DNA from 2 places in the Streptomyces sp. NBC_01546 genome. Region 1 is predicted to be linked to the other one. Evidence: predicted binding sites of a transcription regulator. Region 1 holds the regulator's gene; the other holds the start of a gene.
The links. The regulator HspR, encoded in region 1, represses chaperone genes until heat shock. The targets are predictions, from matches to a motif close to TTGAGNNNNNNNNNCTCAA.
Positions count from the first base shown of each region.

Region 2: a site for HspR is predicted at 6,043-6,061, ahead of lon (endopeptidase La). Genes of this name have one in related genera too.

Region 1 covers NZ_CP109379.1:4,356,294-4,370,764, reverse strand. Annotated here, with positions in the region: gene OHA89_RS20020 (DUF2617 family protein) at 1-70, opposite strand, end outside; gene OHA89_RS20015 (pyridoxal phosphate-dependent aminotransferase) at 762-1,952, shown strand; gene OHA89_RS20010 (hypothetical protein) at 2,115-3,305, shown strand; gene OHA89_RS20005 (YbjN domain-containing protein) at 3,315-3,863, opposite strand; gene clpB (ATP-dependent chaperone ClpB) at 3,974-6,559, opposite strand; gene OHA89_RS19995 (pyridoxamine 5'-phosphate oxidase family protein) at 6,688-7,092, shown strand; gene OHA89_RS19990 ((2Fe-2S)-binding protein) at 7,250-7,564, opposite strand; gene OHA89_RS19985 (helix-turn-helix transcriptional regulator) at 7,891-8,898, shown strand; gene OHA89_RS19980 (heat shock protein transcriptional repressor HspR) at 8,996-9,460, opposite strand; gene dnaJ (molecular chaperone DnaJ) at 9,462-10,643, opposite strand; gene grpE (nucleotide exchange factor GrpE) at 10,683-11,333, opposite strand; gene dnaK (molecular chaperone DnaK) at 11,333-13,180, opposite strand; gene OHA89_RS19960 (sugar transferase) at 13,390-13,917, shown strand; gene OHA89_RS19955 ((Fe-S)-binding protein) at 14,027-14,471, shown strand, end outside.
Region 2 covers NZ_CP109379.1:2,983,590-2,998,060, forward strand. Annotated here, with positions in the region: gene OHA89_RS13225 (nitrate- and nitrite sensing domain-containing protein) at 1-1,717, opposite strand, end outside; gene OHA89_RS13230 (protein phosphatase 2C domain-containing protein) at 2,105-2,878, shown strand; gene OHA89_RS13235 (MarR family winged helix-turn-helix transcriptional regulator) at 2,895-3,341, opposite strand; gene lon (endopeptidase La) at 3,612-6,020, opposite strand; gene OHA89_RS13245 (hypothetical protein) at 6,253-6,558, shown strand; gene OHA89_RS13250 (sulfurtransferase) at 6,581-7,450, opposite strand; gene OHA89_RS13255 (hypothetical protein) at 7,494-8,918, opposite strand; gene OHA89_RS13260 (hypothetical protein) at 8,955-9,485, shown strand; gene OHA89_RS13265 (TetR/AcrR family transcriptional regulator) at 9,472-10,155, opposite strand; gene OHA89_RS13270 (glycoside hydrolase family 3 N-terminal domain-containing protein) at 10,321-12,093, shown strand; gene OHA89_RS13275 (response regulator transcription factor) at 12,221-12,961, shown strand; gene OHA89_RS13280 (HAMP domain-containing sensor histidine kinase) at 12,958-14,037, shown strand; gene OHA89_RS13285 (multifunctional oxoglutarate decarboxylase/oxoglutarate dehydrogenase thiamine pyrophosphate-binding subunit/dihydrolipoyllysine-residue succinyltransferase subunit) at 14,297-14,471, shown strand, end outside.

The sequences.
Region 1 (14,471 bases):
CCCGACCCAGGGCCCAGGCGAGATCGGCGGCACGCGTGTCGGTATAGGTGGTCTGGAGGGTCGTGAGCATGAGTCGGCTCCGCAAACGCGCGAGGGAGATGGGCCGGGGCCCGCCAGCGGTAGTCAACGGGTGGGGGGACACCGGCACGGGTCCACAGGAAGTCCAGGGAGGTCCGAGGACTGGTCTACTCAACCGAGGGAATCATGAAAGGCACGGCACTCACAGCGTTTTTACCCAACTTGACGGGGTTTACATCCCCCCGGGGGCTCCACAGTTCACGTGTTCAACAACATGTGCCCCGCGCGTCGTGATGCATGCGCCAAGGAGAGGGCGCCCGGCGGAAATCAGACCGCCGGGCGCCTTCATCCACGCGGTGCCAGCTGCCCCGTGTCAGCTGGAACCGCATCCCCCGCCACCGCCGCAGGAGGACGAAGATCCGCCGCAGGACGAGGACGATCCACTCGAACAAGAACCCGACGAGGAGTCGCCCCCGCCGGCCCACCAGCTGCTGCTCGTGCTGCTGCCGGAGCCGCGACCGGAGCCGGAGCCGGAGCCGGAGCCGGCCGAACGGATCGCCATGGTCACGACGAACGCAACGAAGAGAAGCCCGATCACAATGAAGACGAACACGATGCCCGCCCCCTCTCTCACGCCCCGGTCTTCCCGGGGGACGGGATCCCCGCGTCCCGTGTGAAGGGGGGATGCCCGCAGGCCACGCGGCCCAAAGCACACTTGAGCAAGTCCAGAGGTTGCCCCCAGGATGGCGCCCATGAGCGCACCCGTGAGCAGCGACCGCCCGTTCCTCAACCGCCGTCTGGCGGCCTTCGGCACCACGATCTTCGCGGAGATGTCGGCGCTGGCCGCCCGCACCGGGTCGATCAACCTGGGCCAGGGCTTCCCCGACACCGACGGCCCCGCCGAAATCGCCGAGGCGGCCTCCCGCGCGGTCCTCACGGGCCTCGGCAACCAGTACCCGCCGGGCCCCGGCGTCCCCGAGCTGCGCGCCGCGATCGCCGCGCACCAGCAGCGCTTCTACGGCCTCTCCTACGACCCGGACACCGAGGTCCTGGTCACGGCCGGCGCCACCGAGGCCATCGCGGCCGCGCTCCTCGCCCTCCTCGAACCGGGTGACGAGGTCATCGCCCTGGAGCCGTACTACGACTCGTACGCGGCCTGCATCGCGATGGCCGGCGCGGTGCGCGTCCCCGTCACCCTGCGCCCGCACGCCGGGGCCTTCGCCCTCGACCTGGACGAACTGCGCGCCGCCGTCACCCCGCGCACCCGCCTGATCCTGCTGAACACCCCGCACAACCCGACGGGCACGGTCCTGACCCACGAGGAGCTGGCCGCCGTCGCCGCCCTCGCCGTGGAGCGCGACCTCCTGGTCGTCACGGACGAGGTCTACGAGCACCTGGTCTTCGAGGGCGCCCACACCCCCCTGGCCGGGTTCCCGGGCATGCGCGAGCGCACGGTCACCATCTCCTCCGCCGGGAAGACGTTCTCCTTCACGGGCTGGAAGGTCGGCTGGGTCACGGCGCCCCCGGAGCTGGTCACCGCGGTCCGCTCGGCGAAGCAGTTCCTCACCTACGTCTCCTCCGGCCCCTTCCAGTACGCGATCGCCGAAGCCCTGGCCCTGCCCGACGCGTACTACGAGGGCTTCCGCGCGGACCTGGCCGCCAAGCGCGACCTCCTCGCCGACGGCCTCGCGGCGGCCGGCTTCGAGGTCTACCGCCCGCAGGGCACGTACTTCATCACCACGGACATCACCCCGCTCGGCGAGAAGGACGGCCTGGCCTTCTGCCGCGCCCTGCCCGAACGCTGCGGCGTGGTCGCCATCCCGAACCAGGTCTTCTACGACGACAAGTCCGCCGGAGCCACCCAGGTCCGCTGGGCGTTCTGCAAGCGGACCGACGTCCTCAGCGAGGCGGTGGCCCGCCTGCGCCGCCTCTAGGCCCTGTCCGGGCGGACAGGGCCTTGGACGTCTGGACCCTCGCTGTTTACCAAGTGTGGTTGCGGGGTGACCGAGGCCGGTGTGAAGCTGACGGCCTTGAACGTGCCCGCGGCTCTCATCGTCGGATGAGCGTACTCACGAAGAGCAGGAAAGTCGGGATACATGGCTACGGGCAGAGTCTCGGTGTCCGCGTCGCCGCTGGAGATGCGTGCCGTCAAGGCGGTGCGGTCGGCCGCGCCGGCGACGGTCATCGCGCTCGGGGTGTTCGCCGCCGTACGCGGCGCCGGGGTACTGGTCCTCACCCTCGGATCCTGGTGGGCGGGCAAGGACCCGCTCCGGGTGCTCGGCAAGTCCTGGGACTCCGTCTGGTACCTCGGGATCGCCGCCAACGGCTACGGGCGCACCCAGATGTGGGCCGACCCCGTCACCGGCACCGGCTTCATCCAGAGCGACTACGCCTTCTTCCCGCTCTACCCGACGCTGATAAGGCTGGTCGGCGCCGTGCTGCCCGGCGGGCTGATCCCGGCCGGCATCCTCGTCGCCTGGATCTGCGCCGCCGTCGCCGCCCTCGGCGTCTACCGGATCGGCGAGTGGGTGATCGGGCCGCGAGCCGGGCTGCTGCTCGTGGGGCTGTGGGCGGCGCTGCCGCACGCGGTGGTGCTGAGCCTGGCCTACACCGAGGCGCTGCTGGCCGCGCTCGCCGCCTGGGCGCTCTACGCCCTGATGCGCGGCCGCTGGCTCTGGGCGGCCGGCCTCGCCGTGCTCGCCGGACTGACCCGGCCGACCGGGCTCGCGGTCGCCGCCGCCGTCTCGGTGATGGCCCTGCACGAGATCCTGAGCCGCCGGTCCCGCGCGCCCGAGGTGTGGGTGGCCGGGCTGCTGGCCCCCGCGGGCTGGGCGGCATACGTCCTGGCCGTCGGGGTGCGGCTGCGCGATCCGCTCGGCGGGTACTTCACCGTGCAGCGGCGCTGGGGATCCCGCTTCGACTTCGGGGCCGGTGCGCTGCGCTCCGCGGAGCGGGTGCTGACCGGCGGGCACGTACCGCTGGCGACCACCGTGACCGTGGTCCTGCTGGCCGCCGCCGGGCTGCTGGCGATGCTGCTGGTGCTGGACCGGACCCCGCTGCCGCTGCTCGCGTACACGGCGATACTGCTGGTGATCGCGTACGGCGGGGCCGGGTTCTTCGAGTCGAAGCCGCGGTTCCTGCTCCCGGCCTTCCCGCTGCTGCTGCCGGTGGCGGCCGTCATGGCCAGAGCCCGGCCCCGCACCGCGGTCGTGGTGACCGCGGCGCTGGCCGGGCTCAGTTACGGCTACGGGCTGTATCTGCTGCTCGTGGCCCGCGTACCGCTCTAGAACCTGCTTCTAGTTGTTGCCGTCGCTGTCGCCGTCGTCGTCGCCCTCGGCGGAGGAGTCGATCTCCTTCTCCAGGCCGAACTGCTCGACGAGCCACTTGTCGAACTCGATGGAGGCGCGGACCCAGCTGACCGTGGAGGACACGAAGTGCTCCAGGCTGACGCCGGTGCCGATCAGCATCTGCGCCTCACCGATCAGACGGACCGAGCCGTCGTCGTGGGTGTGGCTGTAGACCTTCGGCCACAGGGTGCGGCGGTTCCAGTCGTCGATCGACTCGAGAAGCTGCGGCTTCTCCTCGATCTTGTGCGGACGGTCGTAGAAGGTCCGCACCGAGAAGACCTGCTGCTCGTCCTCGCCGCGGAACATGAAGTACGTGCGGAACTCCTCCCACGGCGCCGCGAGGTCACCCTCGTCGTCGACGACGTACTTGAGCTCCATCTGCTCCAGCAGCTGCTTGACCAGATCCTGGTCGGGGACGACGGGGCCCGCCGGTCCTGTGGCCTGCGGATCGGGCTGCTGCCCTCCGAAGTTCGGAATCGAGGCCGGGTCGATGCTCACCGTGTTTTCCCTTCGTGCGGATACCTGCATCCTCCCCCATCCCGCCTACCCCGTGTCCACCCCCGGACGCACGATCCGCTCCGGGCGGACACGGGTGGCGGCTCAGGAGGTCACAGCGCCTTGCCGACCAGCAGGTCTTCGCCCGCCACGTCGACCCGTACGGTGTCGCCGTCCCTGACCTCGCCGGAGAGGATCTCCTTCGCGAGCCGGTCGCCGATCGCCGTCTGGATCAGCCTGCGCAGGGGCCGCGCGCCGTACGCCGGGTCGTTGCCCTTGTCCGCCAGCCAGGCCAGCGCCTCCGGCGTGACCTCCAGGGTCAGGCGCCGGTCGGCCAGCCGCTTGGCGAGGCGGTCGATCTGGAGCTCCGCGATGCGGCCCAGCTCGGGCCCGGACAGCGCGGAGAAGACCACCAGGTCGTCCAGGCGGTTGAGGAACTCCGGCTTGAAGCTCGCCCGGACCACGTCCAGCACCTGCTGCTTCTTCTGCTCCGCGGGCGTGACCGGATCCATCAGGAACTGACTGCCCAGGTTCGAGGTGAGCACCAGGATCGTGTTGCGGAAGTCCACCGTGCGGCCCTGGCCGTCCGTGAGACGGCCGTCGTCCAGGACCTGGAGCAGGATGTCGAAGACTTCGGGATGGGCCTTCTCCACCTCGTCCAGCAGCACCACGCTGTACGGGCGGCGCCGGACGGCCTCGGTCAGCTGGCCGCCCTCCTCGTAGCCGACGTAGCCGGGCGGCGCGCCGACCAGGCGGGCCACGGAGTGCTTCTCGCCGTACTCCGACATGTCGATGCGGATCATGGCCCGCTCGTCGTCGAAGAGGAAGTCCGCCAGGGCCTTGGCCAGCTCCGTCTTGCCGACGCCCGTCGGGCCCAGGAACAGGAACGAGCCGGTCGGCCGGTCCGGGTCCGCGATGCCGGCCCGGGTGCGGCGCACCGCGTCCGACACGGCCCGCACGGCCTCGCCCTGGCCGATCAGACGGCGGCCCAGCTCGTCCTCCATGCGCAGCAGCTTCTGCGTCTCCCCCTCCAGGAGGCGGCCGGCCGGGATGCCGGTCCAGGCACCCACCACGTCGGCGATGTCGTCGGGGCCGACCTCGTCCTTGACCATCGTGTCCTTCGAGACCTCCGCCTCGGCCTCGGTGGCCTCGGCCAGCTCGCGCTCCACGGTCGGGATCTCCCCGTAGAGCAGCTTGGAAGCGGTGTCGAAGTCCCCGTCGCGCTGCGCGCGCTCCGCCTGGCCGCGCAGGTCGTCCAGGCGCTCCTTGAGCTCACCGACCCGGTTGAGGGACTGCTTCTCCTTCTCCCAGCGGGCGGTCAGGCCCCGCAGCTCCTCCTCCTTGTCCGCGAGATCCTTGCGGATCTTCTCCAGGCGCTCCAGCGAGGCCGGGTCGGACTCGTTCTTCAGCGCCAGCTCCTCCATCCGCAGCCGGTCCACCGCACGCTGGAGCTCGTCGATCTCCAGGGGGGAGGAGTCGATCTCCATGCGCAGCCGGGACGCGGCCTCGTCGACGAGGTCGATCGCCTTGTCCGGGAGGAAGCGGGAGGTGATGTACCGATCGGAGAGGGTCGCGGCGGCGACCAGCGCACTGTCGTTGATCTGCACCTTGTGGTGGGCCTCGTAGCGGCCCTTGAGCCCGCGCAGGATCGCGATGGTGTCCTCGACGGACGGCTCGGCGACCAGCACCTGCTGGAAACGCCGCTCCAGCGCCGGGTCCTTCTCGATGCGCTCGCGGTACTCGTCCAGCGTCGTCGCGCCGACCATCCGCAGCTCACCACGCGCCAGCATGGGCTTGAGCATGTTGCCCGCGTCCATGGCGGAGTCGCCGCCGGCGCCCGCGCCGACGACCGTGTGCAGCTCGTCGATGAAGGTGATGATCTGGCCGTCGCTCGACTTGATCTCCGCCAGGACGGTCTTCAGCCGCTCCTCGAACTCACCCCGGTACTTCGCGCCCGCGACCATGGCGCCCAGGTCGAGGGAGACGAGCCGCTTGTTCTTCAGCGACTCCGGGACATCGCCCTTGACGATGCGCTGGGCCAGGCCCTCGACCACGGCCGTCTTGCCGACGCCCGGCTCGCCGATGAGCACCGGGTTGTTCTTCGTACGCCGCGAGAGCACCTGCACCACGCGCCGGATCTCGTGGTCCCGGCCGATGACCGGATCGAGCTTGCCCTCACGGGCTGCCGCCGTGAAATCGGTGCCGAACTTCTCCAGCGCCTTGTACTGACCCTCGGGGTCGGGGGTGGTCACCCGCCGCCCTCCTCGTGCGTTCTGGAAGGCGTCCAGCAGCTTCTTCGCGCTCGCGCCCTGTGCGGAAAGGAGCTCACCGGCCGCGCCGCCCTTGGCGGCGAGGGCGATGAGCAGGTGTTCGGTGGAGAGGTAGTCGTCGCCGAGCTTGCCCGCCTGGGCGTCGGCCTCGGCGAGTACGGCGAGCAGGTCGCGGGTGGGCTGCGGGGGCGCGACCGTGGACCCGGTGACGCTGGGCAGGGCGGCGAGCAGCCGCTCCGCGCCGGCCCGTACGGCGGCCTGGTCGGCGTCGGAGGCCGCGAGGAGGTCGGTGATGTTCTCGTTGTCCTCGCCGGCGAGGAGCGCCAGCAGCAGGTGCGCGGGGGTCAGGTCCGCGTGGCCGTCCTTGACGGCCCGGCTGGTGGCCGCGTTCAGCGCATCCCGGCTCTTGTTGGTCAGCTCGGCATCCACGGGTGATGTGCTCCTCTCCGGAGGCTGGACAGAACTATGACATAAACAACCTACGCAAAGTTGAGTCTATTCCACTCAAGGCAGGCCGCGGTACCCCCGACGCGCCCGGGCCCCGTACCCTTCGGGCCATGTCCCATGACGTACTCAACCCGACGCCCGAGTACCTCGCCTTCTGGCGGGAGCGGCACGTCTGCACGCTGACCACGCCGCGCCCGGACGGGACGCCCCACGTGGTGCCGGTGGGCGTGACGTACGACCCGGAGGCCGGTCTGGCCCGGGTGATCAGCAACAAGCACAGCAAGAAGATCCGCAACATCCTGGCGGCGCAGCCGGGCGCGGCCCGGGTCGCGGTCTGCCAGATGGAAGGACGCCGCTGGGCCACCCTCGAGGGGCGCGCGGTGATCCGTACGGACGAGGCGTCGGTCGCCGACGCGGTGGCGCGCTACGCGGAGCGCTACGGGCGGACGCCCTCACCCAATCCCGACCGGGTGGTCATGGAGATCACGCTGGACCGGGCCATGGGCCGGGCCTGAGCCCGGGACCAGGCCGGCGGCCGGTCTGCCCCTCCACATCTTGTCCGGTTCAACTACTGGACGCGGACATCACAACGGCGCCATCGTGGTCAGGTCCACGATGGCGCCGTTGTGTGGGGGAAGCGCCTGAGCGATCTGCAACGACGGGGGAATCGCTTCAGGCACTGCGGGGGGTGGCGGTGGTGATGTCGGGTTCGAAGAGCTGGTGATCGCGCTGATCAAGATTGACGAAGACCATTCCGTAGCGCACCTCGCAGCGGACGGGCTGCGGCGCGCCCCGCGGGCGGCGCAGGCACCGGTAGGCACGTACGTCCTCGTCCTCCTCGCGCACGACGACGATCGGTTGACCGAACAGGGTGACCATCAGCGAATCCCCGGGGTACGGGATCGCCGTGGCCAGGTCGATGAACTGCCATCCCGACCGGTAAGCGGAGGCCATTTCGCGGCGGAAGCCGCGGTCGTCGGGGGTCATGCGACGACCTTCTCCGGCAGGTTGGTCCACCCACTGTCCAGAGGGCCGAGCGTCCACCCGCTGTCCACCGGAGCACTGGTCCAGCCGCTATCGTCCGATATCCCCGCCAACGTGGCTGTGTTGCCGCCGGCCACCCCGTAAGCCACAACCGTGGAGAGAGCAACGGCAACCACCGAGCGAAGCAATCTCTTGTACATCGTCGACTTCGTCCTCACTGGATGGATTCCTCTCCCCCGCATGACAGACGATGACTTATCGAGCCACGCCGACGCCACCGTGGCGGTGCATCATGTTCCTGTAGATGCAAGACCCTGGGGGTGGGAGATATGCCGAAAAATGGTGCGGAACAGACACATCCCCACCCAGTGACGGAACTGTGCGCTCTCGGCGCCGAGCTCTACGCCACTGCGCTCAGCTCGGGGCGCATCGCCCGCGCGGAGGTCGAATACACTCCCTGCCTGCTGGAATTCGCGCTGCTGCACCCGGATCCAGATGACGCGAACTGGCTGCGCCCGGTTCCCCCCACCGTCGCACTCACCCAGCGGCTGCACCCTATCGAGCGGGAGATCCTGCAACGCCGCAGGACGTCCATCGAGCTGGCGGAAGCGTTTGAGCCATTCATGGCCATCAGCGCGCTGACTCCCGCGCCCACGCACGCGATCACCGTGCTCGAGGGGTTCGACCGCATCAACGCGGCACTGAACCTGGCCACCGCCGAATGCCACACGGAGATGCTCACCGTCCAGCCCGGCGGAGCCCGCCCCATAGACGCCCTCACACAGGCCCTGGAGCGCGACCAGCCGCTGACCGACCGCGGGGTCAGCATCCGCACCCTCTACCAGCACACCGCCCGGCACAGCCAGGGAACGCTCGCCTACGTCGAGCGGATATCCGCGGGCAAGGTGGAGATCCGCACCCTCGAGGAACTCATCGAGCGCCTCATCGTCTTCGACCGCACCGTCGCCTTCATCCCCGCCAGCGATGACCGCAGCGTCGCCCTCGAACTGCGCCACCCCGGTCTCGTGGAATACCTCATCAAGGTGTTCGAGCAGCTCTGGCGCCGTGCCACGCCGCTGCTGGAGGAGATCCGGTACGATCCGACGCCCTCGGGGATCTCGGGCGTTCAGCGCTCCATCGCGCAACTCCTCGTCGAGGGGCACGTGGACGAGGCCATCGCGCGCCGCCTGGGCATGAACGTACGGACCTGCCGCGCGCACATCGCCAAGCTGGCCACCGCCCTGGGCAGCGGCAGCCGCGCCCAACTCGGCTTCCTCATAGCCCAGTCGGGCATCCTGGGCCAGGTCTCGGGCCCCGCCCGGGAGCCCCGGCCCTGACCGCTCACGGGAACGGGAACGGGAAAACGCGAACGGGAACGCGGAAGGCCCCGCCCGGTGAGCCGGGCGGGGCCTTCCTGCACGCTGTGGGCGGGCGTCAGTCCATCGGCCGCTTGGGCCGCCACACCACCAGGGCGTTGCCCGGCTGCGGAGGCTGGTACGGAACCAGGTCGCGCCGGTAGGACGCGTGCACCTGGGCCTCGCGCTGCTGCATGGCCACGGCCGCGCCGTCGACAGCCGCGGAGAGCTCGGCCACGCGCTGCTGGAGCGCGGCGACCTGGTTCTCCAGCTCGATGATCCGCTTGATGCCCGCCAGGTTGATGCCCTCGTCCTGGGACAGCGCCTGCACCGTGCGGAGCAGCTCGATGTCACGGGCCGAGTAGCGCCGGCCGCGGCCGGCCGTACGGTCCGGGGAGACCAGGCCGAGACGGTCGTACTGGCGGAGGGTCTGCGGATGCAGGCCCGAGAGCTGGGCGGCCACCGAGATCACGTAGACCGGGGTCTCATCGGTGAGCTGGTAGCCCCCACCCAATCGGGAGGACTGTCGTCGGCGACCGTCCATGTCATGCTCCCTTCGCGGACTCGAACAGCGCGGTGCGCGGGTCCTGCGACTCCGTCGCCTCGCGGTACATCTCCAGCGCCTCGCGGGCCTTGTCCGACAGCTCGGTCGGAACTTCGACCTCCACCGTCACCAGCAGGTCGCCGCGGGTGCCGTCCTTGCGGACCGCTCCCTTGCCGCGGGCCCGCATGGTGCGGCCGTTGGGGGTGCCCGGCGGCAGCTTCAGCGTCACCGAGGGGCCGTTCAGGGTCGGGACCTTGATGTCGGCGCCCAGCGCCGCCTCGGCGAAGGTCACCGGGACGGTCACCGTCAGGTTGTCGTCCTTGCGGCCGAACACCGGGTGGGAGTCGACGTGCACGACGACGTACAGGTCACCGCCGGGACCGCCGCGCTCGCCCGGCGCGCCCTTGCCGCGCAGCCGGATCCGCTGGCCGTCGAAGACGCCTGCCGGGATCCGGACCTGCATGGTGCGCGAGCTGCGGGCGCGCCCGCTGCCCTTGCAGACGTCGCAGGGGGTCTCCGCGATCAGGCCGCGGCCCTTGCAGTCCGCGCAGGGGTCGGTCAGCGAGAACCCGCCGCCGCTGCCCCGCGATACCTGGCCGGTGCCGACGCAGGTCGGGCACACCCGGGGCGTGCCGTTCTTGTCGCCGGTGCCCGAACAGGCCTTGCAGGGGGCCTGCGAGGACATCCGGAGCGGGACCGTGGCCCCGTCCACCGCCTCCGTGAAGGAGAGGGTGACCTCCGACTCGATGTCCTGGCCGCGGCGCGGCTGGGTACGGGTTCCCGTACCGGCGCCGGCGCCGCGGTTGAACAGGCCGCCGAAGACATCGCCCAGGCCGCCGCCGAAGCCGCCGCCCGCGCCCGCCGGCTGCTGTCCGCCGAACAGGTCGCCGAGGTCGAAGTTGAACGAGCCGCCGGCCCCGCCCGGCCCGGGGCGGAAGCCGCCGTTGCCGAACAGGGCGCGCGCCTCGTCGTACTCCTTGCGCTTCTTCGCGTCACCGAGGATGTCGTTCGCCTCGGAGATCTCCTTGAAGCGCGCCTCGGCCGAGGCGTCGCCCTTGTTGGCGTCCGGGTGGAACTCGCGCGCGAGCTTCCGGTACGCCTTCTTGATCTCGGCCTCGGTGGCGTCCTTCGGGACACCGAGGACCTTGTAGTAGTCCTTCTCGACGAAGTCCTTGGTGCTCATCCCCGGTGTCCCTCCTCTCGTGCCTCTACTTGTTCAACATCAGCCCTTGTCGGGGGCATCCGTGTCCTTGTCCGACGGCGTGTCGGCCTCGGCCGACTCGGACTTGGGGGCCGCGCCCGGCTGGGGCTCGGCCACCGCGACCCGCGCGGGGCGGATCGTACGCTCGCCGATCCGGTACCCCGGCTGAAGGATCGCCACGCAGGTGTCCTCCGTGATGTCCGGCGCGTACGAGTGCATCAGGGCCTCGTGGATCGTCGGGTCGAAGGGCTCGCCCTCCTTGCCGAACTGCTGCAGACCCATCTTGGCCGCGGCGGTCTCCAGCGATTCGGCCACCGACTTGAAGCCGCCGACCAGCTCGCCATGCTCCCGCGCCCGGCCGATGTCGTCCAGGGTCGGGAGGAGTTCCGTCAGGAGGGACGCGACCGCGATCTCCTTGACGGCGATCCGGTCCCGCTCCACCCGGCGGCGGTAGTTCTGGTACTCCGCCTGGAGCCGCTGGAGGTCCGCGGTGCGCTCACCGAGCGCCGTACGGGCCTGGTCCAGCTGCGCGAGCAGCGCTACATCCTGTGCTGCGTCCCCGGCCGGGGCCGCCGCCTCCTCCGTGGCGGAGTCGGCGGCCTTCGGCTCGTCGGGCGTGCCGTCGACGGGGACTTCGGGCTTCTCGTCAAAGCCCGGGGTCTCCTCCGACATCAGGCAGCGCCGCCCTTCGGCTTCTCGTCGTCGACGATCTCGGCGTCGACGACGTCGTCGTCGGCCTTGGCCTGACCCGCGTCACCGGCGGCACCCGCGGCGCCCTGAGCGGCCTGGGCGTCGGCGTAGATGGCCTGGCCGAGCTTCTGGCTGACCGCGGCGAGCTTCTCGGTCGCGGTGCGGATCTCGGCGGTGTCCTCGCCCTTGAGCTTTTCCTTCAGCTCGGTGACGGCGGCCTCGACCTCGGTCTTGACGTCGGCCGGGACCTTGTCCTCGTTGTCCTTGACGAACTTCTCCGTCTGGTAGACGAGCTGCTCGCCCTGGTTGCGGGACTCGGCCGCCTCCTTGCGACGCAGGTCCTCGTCCGCGTACTGCTCCGCCTCCTGGCGCATGCGGTCGACCTCGTCCTTGCCGAGCGAGGAGCCGCCGGTGACGGTCATCTTCTGCTCCTTGCCCGTGCCAAGGTCCTTGGCCGTGACGTGCATGATGCCGTTCGCGTCGATGTCGAAGGAGACCTCGATCTGCGGGACGCCACGCGGGGCCGGCGGCAGGCCCGTCAGCTCGAACATGCCGAGCTTCTTGTTGTACGCCGCGATCTCGCGCTCGCCCTGGTAGACCTGGATCTGGACGGACGGCTGGTTGTCCTCGGCCGTCGTGAAGATCTCGGAGCGCTTGGTCGGGATCGTGGTGTTGCGCTCGATCAGCTTGGTCATGATGCCGCCCTTGGTCTCGATACCCAGGGACAGCGGGGTCACGTCGAGGAGCAGGACGTCCTTGACCTCACCCTTGAGCACACCGGCCTGGAGGGTGGCGCCGATGGCGACGACCTCGTCCGGGTTGACGCCCTTGTTGGCGTCCTGACCGCCGGTGAGCTCCTTGACGAGCTCGGCGACGGCCGGCATGCGGGTGGAGCCGCCGACCAGGACCACGTGGTCGATCTCGGACAGCTGGATGCCGGCGTCCTTGATGACGTTGTGGAACGGGGTCTTGCAGCGGTCGAGCAGGTCCGCGGTCAGCTGCTGGAACTGGGCGCGGGTGAGCTTCTCGTCCAGGTGCAGCGGGCCCTCGGCGGAAGCCGTGATGTAGGGCAGGTTGATCGAGGTCTCCGTGGAGGAGGACAGCTCGATCTTCGCCTTCTCGGCGGCCTCGCGCAGACGCTGGAGCGCCATCTTGTCCTTGGACAGGTCGACGCCGTGGCCGTTGGCGAACTGCTTCACCAGGTAGTCGACGACGCGCTGGTCCCAGTCGTCGCCACCGAGGTGGTTGTCACCGTTGGTGGCCTTGACCTCGACGACACCGTCGCCGATCTCCAGGAGCGACACGTCGAAGGTGCCGCCACCGAGGTCGAAGACGAGGATGGTCTGGTCGTCCTTGTCGAGACCGTAGGCCAGGGCGGCGGCGGTCGGCTCGTTGACGATGCGCAGGACGTTGAGGCCCGCGATCTCACCGGCCTCCTTCGTCGCCTGACGCTCGGAGTCGTTGAAGTAGGCCGGGACGGTGATGACCGCGTCCGTGACCTTCTCGCCCAGGTACGCCTCGGCGTCGCGCTTCAGCTTCTGCAGGATGAAGGCGCTCATCTGCTGCGGGTTGAAGTCCTTGCCATCCAGGTTGATCTTCCAGTCAGTGCCCATGTGGCGCTTGACGGAGCGGATGGTCCGGTCCACGTTCGTGACCGCCTGGCGCTTGGCCACCTCGCCGACGAGGACCTCGCCGTTCTTGGCGAAGGCGACGACGGACGGCGTGGTCCTGGCGCCCTCGGCGTTGGTGATGACGGTGGGCTCGCCGCCTTCCAGAACGCTGACGACGGAGTTAGTGGTGCCCAGGTCGATGCCGACCGCACGTGCCATTTCAATTCCTCCAGCTGACTTGAGTGCAACAGACTCAACCATGCCGCATCGTCGCGCTTGCGTCAACAGAGCTGAGTCTGTCCGGCTCAACCTTTAGGCCCCCCTTACGCGCAACTACCCGGGGCTCCACCCCGAACCCCGCGCCCGAACGGGTAACCGCCGCCGCGCGGCACCCGGGGACCGGCTGAGGCGTACGGCACCGTGCTGACATGCCTCTCCTGCTCAGCCTCCCCGCCCTACGGCCGGCCAGGCCTTCGGCCAAGCGGGTGCTGGACCTCGCCGGAGCGGTGATCCTGCTCATCGCGCTCGCCGTCCCCCTCGCGGTGGCGACGGGGCTGCTGTACGCGATCCAGGGCGGGCGGGCCCTCGTACGGGAACCGGCGGCCGGCCTCGGCGGACGGCCGTTCCGGACCTGGGGACTCCGCACGGAGGGCGCGGGCCGCCTCGGCGCGGCCCTGGAGTGGTGCGCACTGGACGGGGCGCCCCGGCTGCTCAACGTGCTCCGCGGGGAGATGTCCCTGGTCGGGCCGCGCCCGGAGCCCCGTACGGACCGCCCCGAGCGGCTCTTCGTACGGCCCGGAATGACCGGGTTGTGGCAGGTCAGCGCGCGCTCCGACCTACCCTGGGAGGAGATGGCACTGCTCGACCGGCACTATGTGGAGAACCACTGGCTGGGGATGGACCTGGCGATCCTGGCGCAGACACCGCGGGCGGCCTGTCGACACAGGCATGCCTGAGCGACACAGATCACCGCACGCTCGGCTACATTGCGGCGTCGGGAATGGGTAACCTCAAGCCTTGACTACATAAGTTACCGCTTAGTAATGCCGCCCGAGGAGCCCTCCCATGCAACTCGCCGCGATCATCGTGTCGCTGGTCCTGACCGTGGTCGGCGTCGCGCTGCTCGCCCGAGCCGTGGCGCAGATCTACCGGTTCGTGAAGCTCGGCCAGCCCGTCCCGGCAGGCAGCCGGACGGACGACCCGAAGGCCCGAACCCTCACCCTCGTCCGGGAGTTCCTCGGGCACAGCCGCATGAACCGCTGGGGCATCGTCGGCTTCGCGCACTGGTTCGTCGCGATCGGCTTCCTTACCCTGCCGCCCACGCTGGCGCAGGCGTACGGCCAGCTCTTCCAGGCCGACTGGACGCTGCCGATCATCGGCGGCTTCCTGCCGTTCGAGATGTACATCGAGTTCATCGGCCTGATGACGGTCGTGGGCATCGTCGTCCTGATGGTCATCCGGCTGCTCAGCCTTCCCTCCCGGGCCGGCCGCAAGTCGCGCTTCACCGGCT
Region 2 (14,471 bases), 1.4 Mb from region 1:
CCGGCGGCGAGAACGTCGTCGCGTTCTCCAGCAGCTCGGCGAGGACGTGCGAGATGTCGTCAGCCGCGTGCCCCGCGACCTGGGTGTACGAGGGCAGCGCCGCGAGGTCGACGCGCTCGTAGCGCTCGATCTCGCTCACGGCCGCCCGCATGACGTCGACCAGCGGCACCGGCAGCCCCTGGCCGTGGCCGTGCTCCTGACCGGCCAGGACCAGCAGGTTCTCGTTGTGGCGGCGCATCACGGTCGCCAGGTGGTCCAGCTTGAACAGGGTCGCCAGGCGGTCCGGGTCCTGTTCCTTGGACTCCAGCTCCTCGATGACCGCGAGCTGGCGCTCCACCAGACCGAGGGTCCGCAGCGACAGCGAGACGGAGGTCGTCGACATGATGCGGCGGTGCTCCTCCAGCCCGGCCCGCAGCTTCGCCAGCTCCTCCTCCAGCACCTCGCGGCCCGAGGCGAGCGCCTCGTTGCGGCCGATGATCCGGCGCCGGTCGGCGTCGAGCCCGGCGATCCGGGTGTGCAGGGAGACGGTCTGGTCGCGCACCGCGTTCAGGTGGCGCACGACTTCGGCGAACTCGTCGTTGCGGCCGGTGAACCGGACCGGTTCCACCGATCCCTCCGGCGTCGCCAGCCGCGCGGTGCCGCGGCGCAGCACGGACAGCGGCCGGGTCAGCGAGCGGGCAACGGCGGTGGAGACGCCGACGGTGACCAGGAACAGCAGGCCCAGCAGCGCGACCACGGTCTCGAGCCGGGTCACGTCGTCGTCGCGCTGGGCGGCGAGCGCGGAGGCGCGCTGACCGGCGAGGGTCGATTCGACGGACCGCATGCGGTCGATGCGGGCGGTGAGCGCGGAGCCCACGGCGGCCCCGTCGGTCTTGCGGTCGGCCGCGGTGAGCGTGGGCCGGTCGGTGAGCCGCTTGAGGTAGTCGTCGGCGGCCTTGACCTCGGGTCCGGTGACGGTGGCGGCGAGGGTCTGGCGCACGTCGGGCCGCGCGGCCCGCGCGAAGTCGTCCAGGGCGGCCTGTTCCCGTACCCGCGAACGCTGGGCGGCGGTGGTGAGTTCGTCGACCACGGCCGAGTTGGGGAGCTGGTCGCCGCGGGGGACGGCCAGCGCGGCGAGCAGCAGTCCGCGGGTGGACGAGGCCTGTTCCACCGCCTGGCCCAGCGGGGCCATCGGGCGGGTGGTGGCGAGGGCGGCCGTGGCGCGCGGCGGGGTCAGTTCGGCGAGCCGGTCGCCGGGGGCGAGCAGTTCCGCGAGGACTCCGGCGTAGGCCTGGTGGGCGGCGAGGGCGCTGCCCTTGCCGTCGACGGCTTCGGTGCGGACGGCCTGGACGCGGGCGAGGGTGCGGGCGGTCGCCTCGTCGGCGTCGGCCTGGACCTCGGCGAGCTGCCGGTCGGTGCGGGCGGTGCGCTCCTGGACGGGCCCCTTGGCCGCGCCGGGGCGGCCCTTGGCGGCGTACTCGACGACGGCGTCGCGTTCGTCGCCGAGGAGGTGGGCGAGGGTGAGGGTGTGCCGGGTCTGTTCCGCGAGGGTGACCAGGCGCTGGGAGTCGTTCAGTTCCCTCGTGGCGGAGACGACGGCGGGGGCGCCGGCCGCGAGGACGGTGAGGCCGGCGACGGCCACGCCTACGACCAGCCTGCGGCGCACGCGGACGCGGCGTCCTGCGGGGGCCGGGCCGTCGGTGGCGGTGCCGTTCTTCCGAGACCGCTTCTTCTGCACCGGTGCTCGCAATCCTGTACGTGTGCTCTTGCTCGTCTACTCGTGTGGCCGAGGTAACGGCCGGTCAACAAGTAAACGCCTCCTGCCCCCTCGTACCGCCTCAGACCTTTGCAGTGTGATGGGGACAGAGCCGCACATCGCCCACCCGGCCACTCGAACGAGTGAACATCACGGATGAGTTGGCGACCAACTCGGGCACCCGGTGCCAGAGCGCTTCCGTGGACAGGTGGTTGAAAGATCGATGCGGGCTTTGGCAGTATGCCCGCCCACATCGCGGGCCTCCGGCGCCCGGCCCTCCGGCGCCCCGCACGGGAGCCCGCCCGCCGCCTCGCCCGTTGGTACGGACCTACCCTCGCTCGGCGACCCCGCGCCCGGCAGAATGCCCGCATGCGCATCGACCTCGCCTCTGCCCCCGGCAGCCCGGAACGCCCCAATGAGGACTGGGTGTCGGCCGCGATCCCCGCTTCGGGCGGTGGCGTACTGGTCGCCCTGGACGGGGTCACTCCGCCGCGCGGCGAGGACGGCTGCGTGCACGGGGTGCCGTGGTTCGCGGCCCGGCTCGGCGGCCGATTGACCGAACTGTCCGGATCGCGGCGGGACATGCCGCTCGACCGGATCCTGGCGGAGGCGGTCCGCACCACGGCCGAGGCGCACCGGGACACCTGTGACCTTTCTCACGTCCGCACGCCGCAGGCGACGGTGGTCGTCGTCCGCTGGGACGAGGCGTACGTGGAGCACCTGGTCCTCTCGGACTCCGTACTGCTCCTCCAGGAACCGGGGGGTCAGGTGACGGCGGTGCTCGACGACCGGCTGGACCGGATCCCCCGGGAGGTGCTGCGGTCGGTGGAGGCGACGGACGCCCTGCGGAACGCGGAGGGCGGCTTCTTCACCGCGGCCGCGGATCCGGCGGTGGCGGCCCGGGCGGTGACGGGGCGCACCCCGCGCGGCCGGGTCCGGGCGGTGGCCGCGCTCACGGACGGGGCGAGCCGGTGGACGGACACGTTCGGGGAGGGCGACTGGGCCGAGTGCCTGGCGCTGCTGCGCAAGGAGGGCGCGGAGGGGCTGATCGGCCGGGTCCGCGCGATCGAGTCCGACCCGGCGCGCCCGTCGGCCCGGCACAAGCGGCACGACGACGCCTCGGCGGTCTACGCGGAGCTCTAGGGCCTGTGCGAGCGCTCTACGGGGTGTCTTCGCCCGCGTTCAGCTGGTTGAGGAGCCGGGCCAGTTCCGCCACCTCGCCGCGGTCCCAGTCGGCGAGTTTGCGCATGTACTGCTCGCGCCGGGCCCCTCGTACGCGCAGGAACCGCTCGCGGCCCTCCTCGGTGAGGCCGACCAGGAAGGCCCGGCCGTCGGCGGGGTCCGGCTCGCGGGCGATCAGGCCCAGCACCTCCAGGGCCCGCAGCTGGCGGCTCATGGTGGCCTTGCCGACGCCGAAGTACGCGGCGAGCTCGGTCGCCCGCTGCCGGCCGGCCGCCTCCAGGCGTACGAGGAGCCCGTACGCGGCGGGCTCCAGCTCGGGGTGGAGGGCGCGCGCCATCTCGCCGGAGGAGGCGCGGGCGCGCCGGAGGAAGACGGACAGCTCCCGCTCCAGGGCAAGGAACTCCTGGTCTTCGCTCCCGTGCACGTACCGCTCCTTCGGTGGTGGGTGAGCGGCCAGTATTTCGCAGCGGGCGGGGCTAAGCGGCCTCGGGGAAGTGGGGTGCGCCTCCGCGCCGTCCGGTGCGGTGCCTCGGCGTGCTGCCGCATCGCCCGTGTACTGGACGTACTCGGGCGATGCGGCAGTGCGGCGAGGTGCCGTGCCGGGCGGCGCGGAGGCGTGCCCCACTTCCCCGAGGCCGCTTGGGGCCCGGGACCCCGCCGCAGCGGAGTCCCGGGCCCTCGGCGTGCTTGCCGATCAGGCGGCGGCGGGGACCGTCAGCTCCTCCCGGGCCTGCGCCCCCGACAGGGCGAGCTCCAGTACCTGGCGCACGTCCGTCACCGGGTGCACCTCCAGCCCCTCCAGCACCTCGGCCGGGACGTCGTCCAGGTCGGCCTCGTTGCGCTTGGGGATGATGACGGTGGTCAGGCCCGCCCGGTGCGCGGCGAGCAGCTTCTGCTTGACCCCGCCGATCGGCAGGACGCGCCCGGTCAGCGAGACCTCACCGGTCATGGCCACGTCCGTACGCACCTGGCGCCCGGAGAGCAGCGAGGCGAGCGCCGTCGTCATGGTGATGCCCGCGCTCGGGCCGTCCTTGGGCACCGCGCCGGCCGGGAAGTGGATGTGCACGCCCCGGTCCTTCAGGTCGGCGACCGGCAGCTCGAGTTCGGCGCCGTGCGAGCGCAGGAAGCTGAGCGCGATCTGCGCCGACTCCTTCATGACGTCGCCGAGCTGGCCGGTGAGGGTCAGGCCGGCCGCGCCCGTCTCCGGATCGGCCAGCGAGGCCTCCACGAAGAGGACGTCGCCGCCCGCCCCGGTCACCGCGAGTCCGGTGGCCACGCCGGGGACGGCGGTGCGCCGCTCGGCCGGGTCCTGGGCGGACTCCGGTACGTGGTGGGGCCGTCCGATCAGCCCGCGCAGGTCGTCGGCGCCGATGCTGAAGGGCAGCTCCCGCTCGCCCAGTTCGTGCTGGGAGGCCACCTTGCGCAGCAGTCGCGCGATGGACCGCTCCAGGGTGCGCACGCCCGCCTCGCGGGTGTACTCGCCGGCGAGCTTCCTCAGTGCCTCCTCCTCCAGGACCACCTCGTCGGCGCCCAGGCCGGCGCGCTCCAGCTGGCGCGGCAGCAGGTGGTCGCGGGCGATGACGACCTTCTCGTCCTCGGTGTACCCGTCGAGGCGGACCAGCTCCATCCGGTCGGCCAGCGCCTCCGGGATGGCTTCCAGGACGTTGGCCGTCGCCAGGAACACCACGTCGCTGAGGTCGAGCTCCACCTCCAGGTAGTGGTCGCGGAAGGTGTGGTTCTGCGCCGGGTCCAGGACTTCCAGCAGGGCCGCGGCCGGGTCGCCGCGGAAGTCGGAGCCCACCTTGTCGATCTCGTCGAGGAGCACGACCGGGTTCATCGACCCGGCCTCCTTGATGGCCCGGACGATCCGGCCCGGCAGGGCGCCGACGTAGGTACGGCGGTGTCCTCGCACCTCGGCCTCGTCGCGTACGCCGCCGAGCGCGACCCGGACGAACTTGCGGCCCATGGCGTGGGCCACGGACTCGCCGAGCGAGGTCTTGCCGACGCCGGGCGGCCCGACGAGCGCGAGCACGGCTCCGCCGCGGCGGCCGCCGATGACGCCCATGCCGCGCTCGGTGCGGCGCTTGCGGACGGCGAGGTACTCGGTGATGCGGTCCTTGACGTCGCTGAGCCCGGCGTGTTCGGCGTCGAGGACGGCCCGCGCGCCCTGGATGTCGTACCGGTCCTCGGTCCGCTCGTTCCAGGGCAGCTCGAGCACGGTGTCCAGCCAGGTGCGGATCCAGGAGCCCTCCGGGCTCTGGTCGCTGGCCCGCTCCAGCTTGTCGACCTCCTTGAGGGCGGCCTCCCGGACCTTCTCGGGGAGGTCGGCGGCCTCGACGCGGCTGCGGTAGTCGTCGGACTCCTCGCCGTCCTTCTCCCCGTTCAGCTCGCGCAGTTCCTTGCGGACGGCCTCCAGCTGGCGGCGCAGGAGGAACTCGCGCTGCTGCTTGTCGACGCCGTCCTGTACGTCCTTGGCGATGGACTCGGCGACGTCCTGCTCCGCGAGGTGGTCGCTGAGCGCCTTGATCGCCAGCTTGAGGCGGGCGACGGGGTCGGCGGTCTCGAGCAGTTCGACCTTCTGCTCGACCGTCAGGAACGGCGAGTACCCGGAGTTGTCGGCGAGGGCCGACACCCCTTCGATCTGCTGGACGCGGTCGACGACCTGCCAGGCCCCGCGCTTCTTGAGCCAGCTGGTGGCGAGCGCCTTGTACTCCTTGACGAGCTCGGCGACCGCGCCCGGCAGCGGGTCCGGCACGTGCTCGTCGACGGTCTCGCCCTCGACCCAGAGCGCGGCGCCGGGGCCGGTGGTCCCGGCGCCGATGCGGACGCGCCCGCGGCCGCGGATGAGCGCACCGGGGTCCCCGTCGGAGAGTCGGCCCACCTGCTCGACCGTGCCGAGCACCCCGGTCCCGGCGTACTTCCCGTCGATCCGCGGCACGAGCAGTACCCGGGGTTTCCCTGTGCCCGCCGCGGCCTGGGCCGCTTCCACGGCCCCGCGCACCTCGGTGTCGGACAGGTCCAGCGGAACGACCATTCCGGGCAGCACGACCTCGTCGTCGAGCGGCAGCACGGGCAGAGTGAGCGTTACGGACGTCGAAGCCATGATCAACCCTCCGGCAGTGAAGTTGAGCTATGCCGACTCAATGCATGTGCGCCGCCTGTTGTTCCCCAACCCCCGTTCGCCTGGGGCGAACAGCCGGGAACTCGGATGGACGACGCCTCGGAGCGCGGATGGACGCCCTGGAGTGCACGGGGGAGGGCGGCGGCTTAGCGTCGCCGTGCGAGGCCGCGCGTCACCCGGCCGCGGCACGTGCAAGCGGTCGAGAGGAAGCTCCATGGCAGTCGTGATGACCTTTTCCTGGCCTGAGATCACGTCCGACGTCTACGACGCGGTGCGCAAGCGGGTGCGCTGGGAAGAGGACGCGCCGGACGGGTGTGTGCTGCACACCGCGTGGTTCGTCTCGGGCGGTCTCAACGTGCTCGACGTCTGGGAGTCCGAGGACCACTTCACCCGGTTCATCGCCGCCCGGATCGCCCCCGTGCTCAAGGGCGAACTGGGCGTGCAGAGCGACCCCGAGCCGCAGTTCTTCCCTCTGCACAGGCGCTTCGTCGCCCCGGGCGTCAGCGGCGGCGGCGAGTGATCCATCCGGACGCCGGGCGGGGTCAACCCCCGGCCGGGCCCGTGGCCTCGCCCGTGGCCACCGGGCGCTGGTCCGACGGCAGGCCCCACTCGCTCCAGGAGCCGTCGTACACCGCCAGCTTCCGGTAGCCGGCGAGGTCGGCGCCGAGGGCGAGGACGCACGCGGTGACGCCGGAGCCGCAGCTGAAGTAGAGCCGCTCCCGCTCTCCCGCCAACGCCCGGAAGATCTCGCGGAGTTCCCCGGCGTCCCGCATCAGGCCGCCGTCCCGCTGGAGCTCCCCGAAGGGCAGGTTGAGCGCGCCGGGCATGTGCCCGCCGCGCAGGCCCGGGCGGGGTTCGGGGGCGGCGCCGGCGAAGCGTTCGCGGGTGCGGGCGTCGAGGACGGCGGCGGCGGGGTCGGCCAGGGCCTCGGCGACCGCCGAGCTGTCGACCAGCAGCCCGGGGCGCGGGCGGGCGGTGAAGGAGCCGCGCGGGCCCTCGTACGCCGGGCGGGCGGCCTCCACGGGCAGGCCGGCGGCCGTCCAGGCGGGCAGTCCCCCGTCGAGGACGGCGACCCGGTCGAAGCCCATGGCGCGCAGCATCCACCAGGCGCGGGCGCTGGAGTAGACGCCGGCGCCGTCGTACACGACCACGGTGTCGGTGTCGCGGACGCCGAGGGCCCGCATCGCCTCACCGAACCGCGCGGCCGCGGGCATGGTGTGCGGGGCCGGGGCGTCGTGGTCGGACAGGTCCCCGTCGAGGTCGAAGGGGCGGGCGCCGGGGATGCGGTGCCCGGCGCCGCGGTGGGCGCCGACGGAGGCGTCGAAGACGACCAGCCCGGGCGCGGCGAGCCGGTCGGCCAGCCAGTCGGCCCCGACCAGCGGCCCGGACGGCTCAAGGGAGTTGGGGGTCATACGGCGGCTCCTCGACGTGGTGGGCCACATCCTGCCGCACGCCTCACGCCGGGCAGCCGCCCGGGCGGGCGTAGAGCGCGACGCGGGCGCCCCGTACGCCGGTGACCGAGCACAGTTCGAACCGGGCGGCCAGCGTCTCCCGCTTCACCACCTCGCGCGGATACGGGTCCAGCGGCTGGCCGGCCGGGTCCAGCAGGGCGATGACCCGGGGGGACGCGACGAGCGCCTCGCGGATCTCCGCCGCGGGCAGCTCGGTGCCCTGGAGGCTGTGCGAGGCCACCGGGGAGCGGTCCAGGGCCACGTCGCGCAGCCCGCCGTAGACGTCCGGCGAGGACAGCAGCCACTCGCGCCGCCGCGACGGCAGGAAGGCCACCGCGTCCCCCGGCCGGGCCCGCTCCCGGACCGCGGCGGCCACCGCGAGCACGTCGTCCTTGCGGCTCTCGGGCGTGCGCAGCCACACCGACCAGATGCCGAAGGGTACGAGCAGGGCCGCGACCGGCAGCCACGGCCACCAGCCGCGCGCCGTCGCCAGCCTGGCCCCCGCCAGCAGGGCGAGCCCGGCCAGCGCGTAGAGCACGTACCGGTCGACGTACCAGGGGTGGACCAGCGAGAGCGTCATCAGCAGCCCGGGCGGCAGCAGCGCGAGGGGCACGGCCACGCGGACCAGGAGGCTCCGGTGCCCCGCTTCCCCGAGGCCGCCCGGGTCCCGCGACCCGGCGCCCCGCGCGAGCAGCAGCACGGCGGCCACGAGCACCCCGTACGCCGCCCAGTCCTGCCAGCTCGGCCGTCCGAGCCAGCCGAGCTGCTGCTCCGCCTGCCGGGCGCTGACCAGGGCGAGGGGCAGCAGCAGGACCACGACGGCCCCGGCGGCGATGCGCCAGCCGCGCGAGCGCCAGGCGGTGAACGCGTGCGCGAGCAGGGCCAGCACCGCGAACTCGTGCAGCCAGCAGCCGAGCAGCAGCACCACCGCGTACGCCGCCCACCGCTCGCGCAGCATCAGGTACGTCGCCCACACCACCGCGGCGGCGACGAGGGCGTACGAGCGCCCCTCCTGGGCGTACATCTGCACGGGCGGGAGTACGGCGTACACGAGCCCGGAGAGCAGCGCGGCCCGCTCCCCCGCGAGCCGGTGCCCGATCGCGGCCACCCCGGCGGCCGCGAGGGCGGTGGCGGCGACGGACGGCAGCCGCAGTGCCCACGGGCCGCCGTCCCAGGCCAGGAACACCCCGTGCATGAGCAGGTAGTACAGGCCGTGCACGGCGTCCACCTGGCCGAGCAGCTCCCAGAGCCCGCCGAGCGGCCGGTGGGCCACCTGCCAGGTGACGGACTCGTCGCGCCACATGCTGCCGCCGCGCTCCAGGCCCCAGAGGCCGAGGAGGGCGGCGACCAGCGGCGGGAGCACGCGCCAGGGGGCGATGCGGCGGATGGCTGCCTCCGGGTGCTGTCGTAACGGGTGCGGGGACTCCATACTCGGGGTTCCGGGGGAGTACCTGCGGAGGTGGGTGTGCGAGCGTTGCGAGTGGTGGCGGTGACAAGCGCGGTCCTGTGCGCGGTCCTGGTCGGATGCGGACCGTCCGGTGCGGATGACGTCGACGGCCGGCCCGCGCCGACGGGCACGGCGAGCCCGGCGGCCACACCCGCTCCCACGACGGCGGGCCCGGCCCCTGCGACGACCCCCGCCACGCCCCCGGCCGCGACCGAGACCCTGGTCCGGGTCAGCCGCAGCGGCGGCTTCGCCGGCCAGACCCACACCCTCGTCGTCAAGGGCGACGGCTCGTGGACCCGGCTGGGCAGCCAGGCCGAGCCGGAGGGCACCGGAAAGCTGTCGGAGGCGGAGCTCGCGACCCTGCGCACCGCCCTCCGGGAGGCGGACTTCGCGCATCTGCCCAGGTTCGCGACGGGCGACCCGAAGGTCTACGACGGGTTCGTCTACGCGTTCGTGCACGGCGGTTTCGAGGTGGCCGCCGACGAGGAGGCCCTGGCCCCGGCCCTGAAGAAGGTACTGGAGGCGCTGCCCGGGTTCACGGCCGGCTGAGGCCCTGCGGGCCCGGAAGGGCCGCCAGACCCGTACCCGCGACCGAGATCTCCCGCAGCCGCCGGTCGAGGAAGGCGTGCAGCCGGGCCGGCATGTCCACGCTCGCGGGGGCGAGCACCCACTGGATCTGCAGGCCGTCCATGATCGCGAGGGTCTCGCGGCCGACGGCCTCGCAGTCGGTGCCGGGGCGCAGTTCGCCGCGCGCGATGCCGGCCTCCAGCAGGTCGACGGTGTAGCCGAGCACGCGGGCGTAGCGCTCCCGGAAGTACGCGTGGGCGGGATGCCCGGGGTTGCCGGACTCGCCGACCAGGGTGTTGAACATCCGGACGAGGCCGGGCCGGCGCGCGTTGTCGGCGGCGAGGGCGACGACGGTGGTGAAGTGCGCGGCCACCGAGTCGGCCGGCTCGCTGAACAGCCGCTCGATGTCGTGCCGTTCGCTTTGCGCCAGCACGGACAGCAGCAGGTCCTCCTTGCTGCGGAAGTGGTGCAGCAGCCCGCCCTGGGTGATCCCGCAGTCGGCCGCGATGCGGGCCAGCGAGGAGGCGTGGAAGCCCCACTGCGCGAAGTGCTCGACCGCGGTGTCGAGGATCTTCTGCCGACGGGCGTCACCCACCGCATAGGTCCCCCGGCCCCCGGCCTTCGGGGCCGTGCGCCCCTTGCCCTGTGCCATGCGAACACCGTCCTGTGCCATGCGAACACCCTAGACGCTGCATATTTTCGGCCACTCACACGGAGTGATCCAGGTCACTTTTAAAAACCTAGTGGGTGCATGGTTTTCACGTTTACGTTGGGGCGCCACGGTCGGCGACGCGACCGAGCCCCCTCAGGAGCCCCCATGAACACCCCCGCCTACAAAGACGCCTCGCTCCCCGTAGACCGGCGCGTCGAGGACCTGCTGTCCCGGATGACGCTGGAGGAGAAGGCCGGCCAGCTCTTCCACTCCATGCTGATGATGAACGCGGACGGCACCCCGGTCACCGAGACCGACGGCTCGATGCTCCCCTTCACCACGCCCGAGCTGATCGGGGAGCGACTCCTCACCCACTTCAACCTGCTCGGTACGTACGGGGCCCGCGAGATGGCCCAGTGGCAGAACGCCGTCCAGGAGATGGCCGCGGCCACCCGCCTCGGCATCCCGGTCACCCTCTCGACCGACCCGCGCCACGCCTTCACCGACAACATCGGCGCCTCCTTCAACGCCGGAGCCTTCTCCGCCTGGCCCGAGGCCCTGGGCCTGGCCGCCATCGGCGACCCTGACCTGGTCTTCCGGTTCGCCGACACCGTCCGCCGCGAGTACCTGGCCGTCGGCTTCCGCGTCGCCCTGCACCCGCAGATCGACCTGGCCAGCGAACCGCGCTGGGCCCGCCAGACCGGCACATTCGGCTCCGACGCCCGGCTGACCGCCGAGCTCGTGCAGGCGTACGTACGCGGCCTCCAGGGCCCGGAGCTGGGCCCCGAGTCCGTGTCCGCCATGGTCAAGCACTTCCCGGGCGGCGGCCCCCAGAAGGACGGCGAGGACCCGCACTTCGCGCACGGCAAGGAGCAGGTCTACCCGGGCGGGATGCGCGAGCACCACCTGGAGCCCTTCAAGGCGGCCATCGCCGCCGGGTGCGCGCAGATGATGCCGTACTACGGCCAGCCGATCGGCACCGACTGGGAGGAGGTCGGCTTCGGCTTCAACAAGGGCGTGGTCACCGGCCTGCTGCGCGAGGAGCTCGGGTTCGAGGGCATCGTCTGCACCGACTGGGGCCTGCTCAACGACGCGGCGATCTTCGGTCAGATGCACCCGGCGCGCGCCTGGGGGCTGGAGCACCTGAGCACGGCCGAGCGCGCGGCGCGCGCCCTGGACGCCGGCTGCGACCAGTTCGGCGGCGAGCAGTGCCCCGAGGTGGTCGTGGATCTGGTCCGCTCCGGCCGGATCGCGGAGTCCCGCATCGACGCGTCGGTACGGCGGCTGCTGCGCGAGAAGTTCCGGCTCGGGCTGTTCGAGAATCCGTACGTGGATCCGGACACGGCGGCCGAGACGGTGGGCCGGGCCGATTTCACGGCCCTGGGCGCCGCGGCGCAGCGTCGCTCGCTCACGGTGCTGACAAATCCGGAAGGAATTATTCCGCTCTCCGCGAAGCCGGAGCCTGGGCCGAGGCCGAAGCTGTACGTGCGGAACGTGGACGAGGCCGTCGCCGCCGCGTACGGCGAGGTCGTGGCCGACCCGGCCGCCGCCGACCTGGCCGTCCTGCGCCTGCGGACCCCGTACGAGCCCCGGGAGAACGTCTTCGAGTCCTTCTTCCACTCCGGCTCGCTGGCCTTCCCCGAGCCCGAACTCGCCGAGATCCTGACCCTGCTCGACCAGGTGCCGACCCTGGTCTGCATCAACCTGGAACGGGCCGCCGTCATCCCGGAGATCGCCGCGCGAGCGGCCGCGCTGATCGCCGACTACGGCGCCTCGGACGCGGCCCTGCTGGACGTGGCCTTCGGCCGCGCCGTCCCCGAGGGCCGCCTCCCCTTCGAGCTCCCGCGCTCGATGAAGGCCGTCGAAGCCTCCCGCCCCGATGTGCCGAACGACACGGAGAACCCGGTCTTCGCACACGGCCACGGACTGTCCCTCTAGGCCGGTACATCCCGCCCCCAACCCGGATGATCAGCACAAATGCCCTGTCCGAACCCCGCATAGCCGCAGGCCGGTGCCTCCTCTACGCTGCACCCCACCACGCAGATCTTCAGGGGCGGACCGGGACATGGAACAGACGCACACCACCCACAACGGCGCCTCGGCGACCCCCGGCGCCCAGCGGCGCGTACTCGTCGTCGAGGACGACCACACCATCGCCGAGGCCATCGCGGCCCGCCTGCGGGCCGAGGGCTTCCAGGTGCAGACGGCCGCGGACGGCCCGGCCGCCGTCGCCGCGGCCGAGAGCTGGCTGCCCGAGCTGCTGGTCCTGGACGTGATGCTGCCCGGCTTCGACGGACTGGAGGTCTGCCGCCGGGTCCAGGCCCAGCGGCCGGTCCCGGTGCTGATGCTCACCGCCCGGGACGACGAAACCGACCTGCTGGTCGGTCTCGGGGTCGGCGCGGACGACTACATGACCAAGCCGTTCTCCATCCGTGAGCTGGCCGCGCGGGTCCACGTACTGCTGCGGCGTGTGGAACGGGCCACACTGGCCGCGCACGCCCCGCGCGGGGCCACCCTGCGCCTGGGCGATCTGGAGATCGACCACGCGCAGCGCCGGGTCCGCGTGCAGACGGAGGACGTGCACCTGACGCCGACCGAGTTCGACCTGCTGGTGTGCCTGGCCGGGACCCCGCGGGCGGTGCTCTCCCGGGAGCAGCTGCTGGCCGAGGTGTGGGACTGGGCCGACGCTTCGGGGACCCGTACGGTCGACAGCCACATCAAGGCCCTGCGGCGCAAGATCGGCGCGGAGCGGATCCGTACGGTCCACGGCGTCGGGTACGCCCTGGAGACCCCGGCGCAGGCATGAGCGGCCGGCACCCCGGACCGGGGCTGCGGCCCTTCTCGCCGTTCTCGATCAAGACCAAGCTGGGCACCCTCGTGGTGGTCTCGGTCTTCATCACGACGGGCCTGCTGCTGGTGGCCCTGCGCACGGACACCGAGCTGCGTTTCATCACGGTCTTCTCGGTGATCGCCTCGATGCTGATCACCCAGTTCGTGGCGCACAGCCTGACGGCGCCGCTGGACGACATGACGCGGGTGGCCCGGGCGATATCCCGCGGCGACTACACCCGCCGGGTCCGCGAGGCGGGGCGCCGCGACGAGCTGGGGGACCTGGCCTCGACGATCAACCTCATGGCGGACGACCTGGAGGCGGTGGACCGGCACCGCAAGGAGCTCGTCGCCAACGTCTCGCACGAACTGCGCACGCCGATCTCCGCGCTGCGGGCGGTACTGGAGAACGTGGTGGACGGGGTCTCGGCCGCCGATCCGGAGACCATGCGCACGATGCTCAAGCAGACCGAGCGCCTGGGCCGCCTCGTGGAGACCCTGCTGGACCTGTCCCGGGTGGACAACGGCGTGGTCCCGCTGAAGGCCCGCCGCTTCGAGGTGTGGCCGTACCTGTCGGGGGTGCTGAAGGAGTCGGGGCTGGCGGCCGCGGGCCGGCCGGGTCTGCTCTCCGGTTCGGGCGGGCACACCCGCAACGACGTGCACCTGCACCTGGACGTCTTCCCGCCCGAGCTGACGGCGTACGCGGACGCCGAGCGGCTTCACCAGGTCGTCGCCAACCTGATCGACAACGCGGTCAAGCACAGCCCTCCGCACGGCCGGGTCACGGTCCGCGCCCGGGCCGGCGATGCGCCCGGCGGTCTGGCGCTGGAGGTGCGGGACGAAGGTCCCGGCATCCCGGAAGCCGAGCGGCACCGGGTCTTCGAGCGGTTCAACCGGGGCAGCGCGCGGGCCGGCGACGGCGGCACCGGGCTGGGCCTGGCGATCGCCCGCTGGGCCGTGGAGCTGCACGGAGGGCACATCGGCGTGGCCGAATCGTCACGGGGCTGCCGCATCCTCGTCACGCTTCCGGGCAGCTCGCAGGCGCCGCGTTGACGTAGGGTTCGAGTGGGAAGGACATGATCTCGGCCACACGTACCCGGGGTCCGTCAGGGGTGCGAAGCCAAGGGGGCCGCAACCTGGGTGCCCCCTACCCGAACCGCGCTTGTTTCCCGCCATTCCAGGCAGCGAAACCCGCCGTTCGATGTGACCTACGCGACGGATGTCCCGCCCGGTCTGCATCTCACCGCCGAGGAGGCGTAGCCTTTATTCCCGCTGTCCATACCTTGTGAAGCGGAAGAGGGCGGTTGCCGCCGTGTCGCCACAGTCCCCCAGTAACTCGAGCACCACGACCGAAGCAGCAGAGGGCGGGAAGACCCCTGCCTCAGGCTTCGGTGCCAATGAGTGGCTCGTCGACGAGATCTATCAGCAGTACCTCCAGGACCCGAATTCGGTCGACCGGGCCTGGTGGGACTTCTTCGCCGACTACA